Linked DNA regions of Prochlorococcus marinus XMU1412. The protein of the gene in region 2 interacts with the protein of the main gene of each other region in a pairwise test. Links are inferred from orthologs where the notes say so. Each region holds a gene or a part of one and is shown on either strand. Other genes may lie near its edges.

Region 1 (3,660 bases), on a different replicon or contig from region 2:
AGCTAGCAAAAACAATACAATTTCAAACTTAACGCAACGCTTCTTAATTAATAACTTCATTCCAAAGTGATAGTTGAAATAATTCAAATAAAAAATTTTTTTCCGCTAATATAAAACTACATTTTTAATAAAGTTTTGGATCAACAGGATTTAAAATTATCAAAGAAGCTTATTTCCTCATATAAAAAGAGATTGGAAAAAGAAATTCTAGATAGAAGTATGAAATTAAAGATGCCTCAAAATAAATTTGAAGAAATAATTAATAACAATAATGAACTTTTAAATTTAAAAAAAGCGTTAGAAGATCTAGAAACGGAATCTGAATCTCATAGTAAAGTCTGATTTTTGAAAAACCCTTCCAAAAGTGCCTCAAACCAACAATTTCCTTTTTAAGTCCCTAAACAATCAACAACTTCAAGCAGTAAAACATGTTTATGGACCACTACTAGTTGTAGCAGGTGCAGGTAGCGGGAAAACTAAAGCTCTTACACACAGAATTGCAAATCTTATTGAGGGTAATTCTATAGATCCCTATAACATTCTCGCAGTCACTTTCACTAACAAAGCTGCTAAAGAAATGAAAGCAAGATTAGAGGTTCTTCTAGCCCAAGAATTAGCTTTTAATCAATTTGGTCAGCCTTGGACAACTCTCAAAGAAATTGATCAAAATCAATTAAGAACAAACGTTCACCAAGAGAGGCTTCAGAACCTTTGGATCGGTACTTTCCATTCCTTATTTTCAAGACTTCTGAGATACGATATTGAAAAATATACTGATCCAGAAGGCCTAAAATGGACAAGACAATTTTCAATTTATGATGAAACAGATTCTCAAACATTAGTAAAAGAAATTATCAGTCAAGATATGAATCTTGACCCAAAAAGATATGATCCCAAAAAGATTAAAAGATTAATAAGTAATGCTAAAAATCAATGCTTAACTTCTAATGATCTTTTAGAAAAAGCAGATAATAATTTTGATAAAACAGTTGCAGAAGCCTACAAGAGATATAGGATTTCGCTCTCAAAAAATAATTCTTTAGACTTTGATGATCTTCTACTTTTGCCTGTTTTCTTATTAAGGCAAAATGATATAGTAAGAGATTACTGGCACAAAAGATTTAAACATATTTTAGTTGACGAATATCAAGATACAAATAGAACACAATATGAACTTATAAAATTAATTACGGCTGGAAATACTGAACCAAAAAAATTCTTCAATTGGGAAGATCGGTCAATTTTTGTAGTTGGGGATGCTGATCAAAGTATTTATAGTTTCAGAGCAGCTGACTTCAGAATTTTAATTGGTTTTCAAGAAGATTTTAAAACTTCAATCAACGATGATACAAAATCATCTTTAATTAAATTAGAAGAAAATTATAGGTCATCTTCCAATATCCTTGATGCTGCAAACTCACTAATTGAAAACAACTCTGAAAGAATTGACAAAGTTTTAAAGGCTACTAAAGAAAAAGGGGAACTTTTAACGTTACTCAGCTGTGATGATGAAATTTCCGAGGCAGAAGCAATTACCAATAAAATAAAATCACTCAATAACCATAATCAAAACCCAATTTGGAAAAATTTTGCAATTTTATATCGAACCAGAGCTCAGTCGAGAGTATTAGAAGAATCTCTTGTAAGGTGGCGCATTCCTTATACAATTTTTGGAGGATTGCGTTTTTATGATAGGAGAGAAATTAAAGATGCAATAGCATATTTGAAAGTTCTGGTTAATTCTTCAGATAACGTTAGTCTTTTACGAATCATAAATGTTCCTAGAAGAGGGATTGGTAAAACTACTATTCAAAAACTTAATGAACTATCTAATAGGTTAAATATCCCATTATGGGAGGTTCTTAATGATAAACAAAGTCTTGAAGAAACAATAGGCCGATCATCAAAAGGAATTAATAAATTTACTGAAATTATGAATGATCTACTGTGTTACCTAGAAAATTCAGGTCCCGCTCAACTACTACAACTTATATTAGAAAAAAGTGGTTATTTAAGTGACTTGCTCTCTAGTGGGACAGAAGAATCTGAAGATAGAAGAAATAATTTACAAGAACTAATTAATGCAGCTACTCAATATGAAGAAGAAACAGAAAGTGGAGATGTAGAGGGATTTCTTTCTACAGCAGCCTTAACAACTGATAATGATACGAAGAAAAATAATCCTAACTCTGTAACTCTCATGACTCTGCATAATAGTAAAGGTTTAGAATTTCAAAATGTTTTTATCACTGGGCTAGAACAAGGTCTCTTCCCTAGCCATAGATCTATAGATACTCCCTCACTTCTTGAAGAGGAAAGAAGATTATGCTATGTAGGTATTACTAGAGCTAAAGAAAGAGTTTTCTTAAGTCATGCCAGAGAAAGAAGATTATGGGGTGGCATGCGTGAAGCAACAATTCCTTCAATATTTCTTTCGGAAATACCTGAAGATTTAATGGATGGCGAATTACCACAAACTGGTGGTGCTTCAATTAGAAGAGATTGGCATCTTGATCGTTTAACTAGAGTTGATCGAAACAATCCAAATGAATTTGTTAACAAACCAATAAATGCAGTAAGGAAATTATATTCAGGTCCCAGTAAAGGGAAAAGCTGGATAGTTGGCGATAAGCTAATTCACTCAAAGTTTGGGAAAGGTGAAATCATACATATTTTTGGGAGTGGGGAAAAAATATCTTTAGCAGTAAAATTTGGTGATAAAGGAAGTAAAATTCTAGATCCAAGATTAGCTCCAATTCGTTATGTAAGTTAAAACTCATGAACGATATCTCTGATTACATCCAAGGGGAATTAATCAAAACTCCATTTAATCTATATAACCTAATTGCAAAATACATAGAATCTAATAACAATACTAAAGTAGCTTTTGTTGGCGGTTATTTAAGAGATTTATTAATTAGTAAATTCCACAAAAAATCGTTTTCTAAACCTGTAGATATTGATCTTGTTATTGAAGGATCCTCTATTTCTCTTGCAAAATTTATAAAAAAAAATATTGTAAATGTAGATTTATGTTTAATTAAGGAATTTAATTTATACAATACCGTAGAAATAAATATTAATGACTATAAAATTGATATCGCTTCTGCAAGAAAAGAAATTTATTCTGCTCCAGGCTTAAATCCCAGAGTAAATAAAAGTACTATTGAGGAGGATCTTAAGAGGAGAGATTTTACTATAAATTCAATAGCCTTTGAGGTCTCGACAAGGAAAATCTATGATCTTTATGGTGGAATTTCTGATATAAAAAGTAAAAAATTGAACTTACTTCACAATAATAGTATTTCAGATGATCCAAGTAGATTAATTAGATGTGCAAAATATGCTTCAAGGTTAGATTTCAATATTTCAAATAATTCTCTCAAACAATCTCAAGAAACAGTTAGGCAATGGCCATGGAAAAGTTCAAAAACTGAACAGAAAATGATTTACCCTCCTGCACTAGGCATACGAATAAGGATGGAACTAGCTGAAATTTGCAAACACGATAATTTGACTAATGTAATTTCGATAATTCATAAATGGGAAATTATCTCAATCTTAAATGAAAATATTAAAGTCGATAAAAGATTTTTAAGAGGACTCAATTGGATTAAGAAGTTAAAGGGAAATCATATGCTTTACTTATTAAAAGATTCA
Region 2 (3,778 bases):
AATTGATCAAAATCTTTATGTAATTACAATATGGTTGAAAACGAATTTTTCAAATTACTCATAGAAAATACTTTTTTAAAAATAACTAGTAAAAACAATAATCTAGTTAAAAGATTTAGATCATTTAAAAGAGGATCATCTCCAAAAGATCAAGACTTTTTTTGCATAGAGGGTACACATCTCATTGAAGAGTTGCTGAAGTCTGGGAAAAATCCTTCTAAGATTTTAGTTACCGAAAAATGGCTAATAAAAAATCAAAATCTAAGCAAAAAATTTCATCAGTCATTCATAAATATTGTTTCAGAGGAAGTCTTAGCATCTGCGATTTCAACAATTAATCCAGATGGGATAGCAGCCTTAGTAAAGGTTTCAGAAATACCTAATTATAAATTTAATAGAAAAGATGATTTTGTTCTTGTACTCGATAGGATTCAAGATCCTGGGAATATGGGTAATCTTTTTAGAACTGCTTTAGCTGCTGGTGTTGATACAGTTTTTTTAGTTGGAGGTGCGCACCCATTAGGCCAAAAGGTATTAAGGGCATCCTCAGGAGCAGTTTTTCATCTGCCATATTTAAGATTTGATGGAACTGAAGAAGAAATATTAAATTCTTTACTTAAGTCTTTATCTGAATTATCAAATGTAGGATTTAAGATTTTCTCTACTAGTAGCCATACTAAAAGTTCAAAAAAACCTTCAAAACCTTACTGGGAAGTTGATTGGTCTAAACGTACAGCATTAATCTTGGGTAATGAAGGTCAAGGTATTCATAAAAAAATTCAAGAAGCTTTTAATGAAACAATTACAATTCCGCATAGTGAGCTTGTAGAATCATTGAATGTGGCTTGTGTTGCAGTTCCATTATTACTAGAACGAAAAAGAGTCGCATACACCTCTAATAAATAAATAAAAAGTGACTGATTCAAGTTTTGATTTCGATTTAATCGTAATAGGAGCAGGATATGGAGGTTTTGATGCCGCTAAACATGCTGCTGGTAAGGGACTGAAAGTTGCAATAGTAGAATCTTCGGATATGGGAGGAACTTGTGTTAACAAGGGATGTGTTCCCTCTAAAGCTCTTTTGGCTGCAAGTGGAAAAGTTAGAGAAATAGCTGATTATGAACATTTAGCTAAATTTGGTATTCATGCTTCCCCAGTAAGGTTCGAGAGATCAAAAATTGCAGATCATGCAAATAATTTAGTTTTAAATGTTAGAGAAAATTTAACAAAAACTCTTAAAAGGAGTGGAGTTGAAATTATTTTGGGCATTGGCCGAATTGAAGGAAATCAAAAAGTAGGTGTAAGAGATAAAAACGGAATTGATAAAATCTTTACATGTAAGAATATTGTTATAGCAACTGGTTCTTCTCCTTTTGTGCCCCGTGGAATAACTTTGGATAATAGAACTGTATTTACTAGTGATTATGCAGTTAAACTTGAGTGGCTTCCAAGATGGGTAGCAATTATTGGAAGCGGATATATAGGACTAGAATTTGCTGATGTTTATACAGCACTTGGTTGCGAAGTTACCATGATCGAGGCTTTGGAAAATATTATGCCAACATTTGACCCAGACATCACTAAAATCGCTAAGAAGAATCTTATTCAAGCAAGAGATATAGACACAAAATCAAATGTCTTTGCGACAAAAATAACACCTGGATGTCCTGTAAAAATAGAACTGACAGATGCAAAATCTAAGGAAGTTGTAGAAACTTTAGAAGTTGACGCTGTACTTGTTGCAACTGGTAGAAGTCCTAATAGCAATAACTTAAATCTTGATTCTGTTGGGATCGAAACAGTAAAAGGGTTTATTCCAGTAGATGATCAAATGAGAGTTAAGAATGGCGATGGAATAATACCTAACATTTGGGCGGTTGGAGATGTAACAGGCAAACTAATGCTTGCTCATACAGCTGCAGCGCAGGGTACCATTGCTGTTGATAATATTTGCGGTGGTAATGTCGAAATTAACTATAAAAGTATCCCTGCAGCAACCTTTACTCACCCTGAGATAAGTTCAGTTGGTCTTTCTGAAGCTGAAGCTAAAGAGATATCTGCGAAAGAAAATTTTACTTTGGGAGTTGTCAAAAGTTTCTTTAAGGCTAATTCAAAAGCATTGGCTGAATTGGAAAGTGATGGATTGCTAAAGTTGATTTTCAATAAAGATAATGGAAAAGTATTAGGTGCACATATTTTTGGGTTACATGCAGCTGATTTAATTCAAGAAATTTCGAACGCTATTTCAAGGAACCAAGATGTCATTGAATTATCTAAAGAAGTTCATACTCATCCCACTCTTAGTGAAGTAGTTGAGGTTGCATATAAACAAGCGGCTTCTCAAATAAAATAATAGTATCTAAAATTAATGGAGATAAGACGTAGGCCACCAAATCCAACAGTAAGGGTAGAGAATTTAGAATATGCTGTACCTCATAGAGAAGCACAAGCAAAAAATATTTTGGAAGAAATTGTATGGCATAAGGACATTGAAATTAAGAATTTTAAAAAAATAGTCTCTTTAGAAGATCTTATAAAAAAGATTGAAAAACTTCCTACTCCCAAAGATTTTTACAAAAATATCTTGGAGTCAAAAATAAAACCAGGAGTTATTGCTGAAATAAAAAAAGCTAGTCCGAGTAAAGGAGTTATTAGAAAAGATTTTAACCCTGAAAACATAGCAATTTGTTATGAAGGATTAGGTGCATCATGTATCTCAGTACTTACTGATAAAAGGTTTTTTCAAGGTAGTTATGAAATACTAGAAACTGTAAGGAAATCAACTAATCTCCCTCTACTCTGCAAAGATTTTATTATTTCTGCTTATCAGATTTATAAAGCAAGGGTATCTGGTGCTGATGCAATATTATTAATCGCTGCGATTTTAAGTGATGATGATTTAATTTATTTAAAGAAAATAGCTGATAATTTAAAGATGAGTGTTCTTGTTGAAGTCCATAACTCTAATGAATTAGAAAGGATTCTAAAGTTAAAATCTTTTAATTTGATTGGAATAAATAATAGGGACTTAAAGACTTTTAAAACGGATTTAAAAACATCAAAAGAATTGATGCATACATATGCAGATATATTTTTAAAACAAAATATTATTCCCATAAGTGAATCTGGAATTAATTGTGCCGAAGATTTAGAATCGCTTAGATCCATTGGAATCATGGGAGTATTAATTGGTGAAACTTTTATGAGAGAAACTGATATTGAACAATCGTTCAAGAAATTATTTAACTCAATTTAATATTGACTTCAAATCGTGCTATAAAATTGAATAAACAGAGTTGTACTGAATATATATGCAGGCTGTAATTTTAACAGGTATAGTCGCAGGATTTGTGCATGTAGTTAGTGGCGCTGATCATTTAATTGCAATGGCACCAGCAGCGATTAATAATCCCCAGAAAGCTCTTAAAAATAGTTTCTCATGGGGCTTGGGACATTCTTCAGGAGTCCTTTTGTTAGCTTTTCTAGCAATTTTTATTAAGGATATTACGCCATTAAACAAATTTTCTAGTATTGCCGAATTCCTAGTTGGAATTTCACTTCTAATTGTTGGAGTATTTGCTATGAAAAATTCTTTTCAATTAAGTATCCACTCGCATTCCCATAAGCATGAGAATGGAATTGCCCATCGTCACTTTCACTTTCATGTTAAGGAACAAAAAAATAATAATAAGCACTCACATGCTTTGACGGGCTTAGGCTTGCTACACGGTATAGCTGGAGGTTCACATTTTCTTGCAGTTCTTCCTGCTTTAGCACT

The links. The genes of interacting proteins can lie anywhere in the genome.
Region 1: the proteins of lpdA (region 2) and HA152_RS01590 interact in binary tests that used the Escherichia coli proteins (3 or more experiments, as listed by UniProt). The link is inferred for Prochlorococcus marinus XMU1412 from one-to-one orthologs.

What each region holds. Positions count from the first base shown.
Region 1 is NZ_JAAORJ010000001.1:289,014-292,673, reverse strand. What follows is about bases 1-3,068. They hold HA152_RS01590 (UvrD-helicase domain-containing protein), read left to right. Parts: upstream 1-364; coding sequence 365-2,773; downstream 2,774-3,068. Other genes in these bases: HA152_RS01585 (CCA tRNA nucleotidyltransferase), read left to right, coding at 2,779-3,068; HA152_RS01595 (hypothetical protein), read left to right, coding at 193-342. In the rest of the region: more of HA152_RS01585, read left to right, coding at 3,069-3,660. UniProt on the Escherichia coli protein: A helicase with DNA-dependent ATPase activity. Unwinds DNA duplexes with 3'-5' polarity. Translocates on single-stranded DNA with 3'-5' polarity. Initiates unwinding more efficiently from a nicked substrate than double-stranded DNA.
Region 2 is NZ_JAAORJ010000004.1:247,905-251,682, reverse strand. What follows is about bases 250-3,133. They hold lpdA (dihydrolipoyl dehydrogenase), read left to right. Parts: upstream 250-913; coding sequence 914-2,353; downstream 2,354-3,133. Other genes in these bases: trpC (indole-3-glycerol phosphate synthase TrpC), read left to right, coding at 2,369-3,133; HA152_RS07785 (TrmH family RNA methyltransferase), read left to right, coding at 250-906. Outside these bases: more of HA152_RS07785, read left to right, coding at 31-249; more of trpC, read left to right, coding at 3,134-3,256; HA152_RS07770 (hydantoin utilization protein A), read left to right, coding at 3,312-3,778. UniProt on the Escherichia coli protein: Lipoamide dehydrogenase is a component of the glycine cleavage system as well as of the alpha-ketoacid dehydrogenase complexes.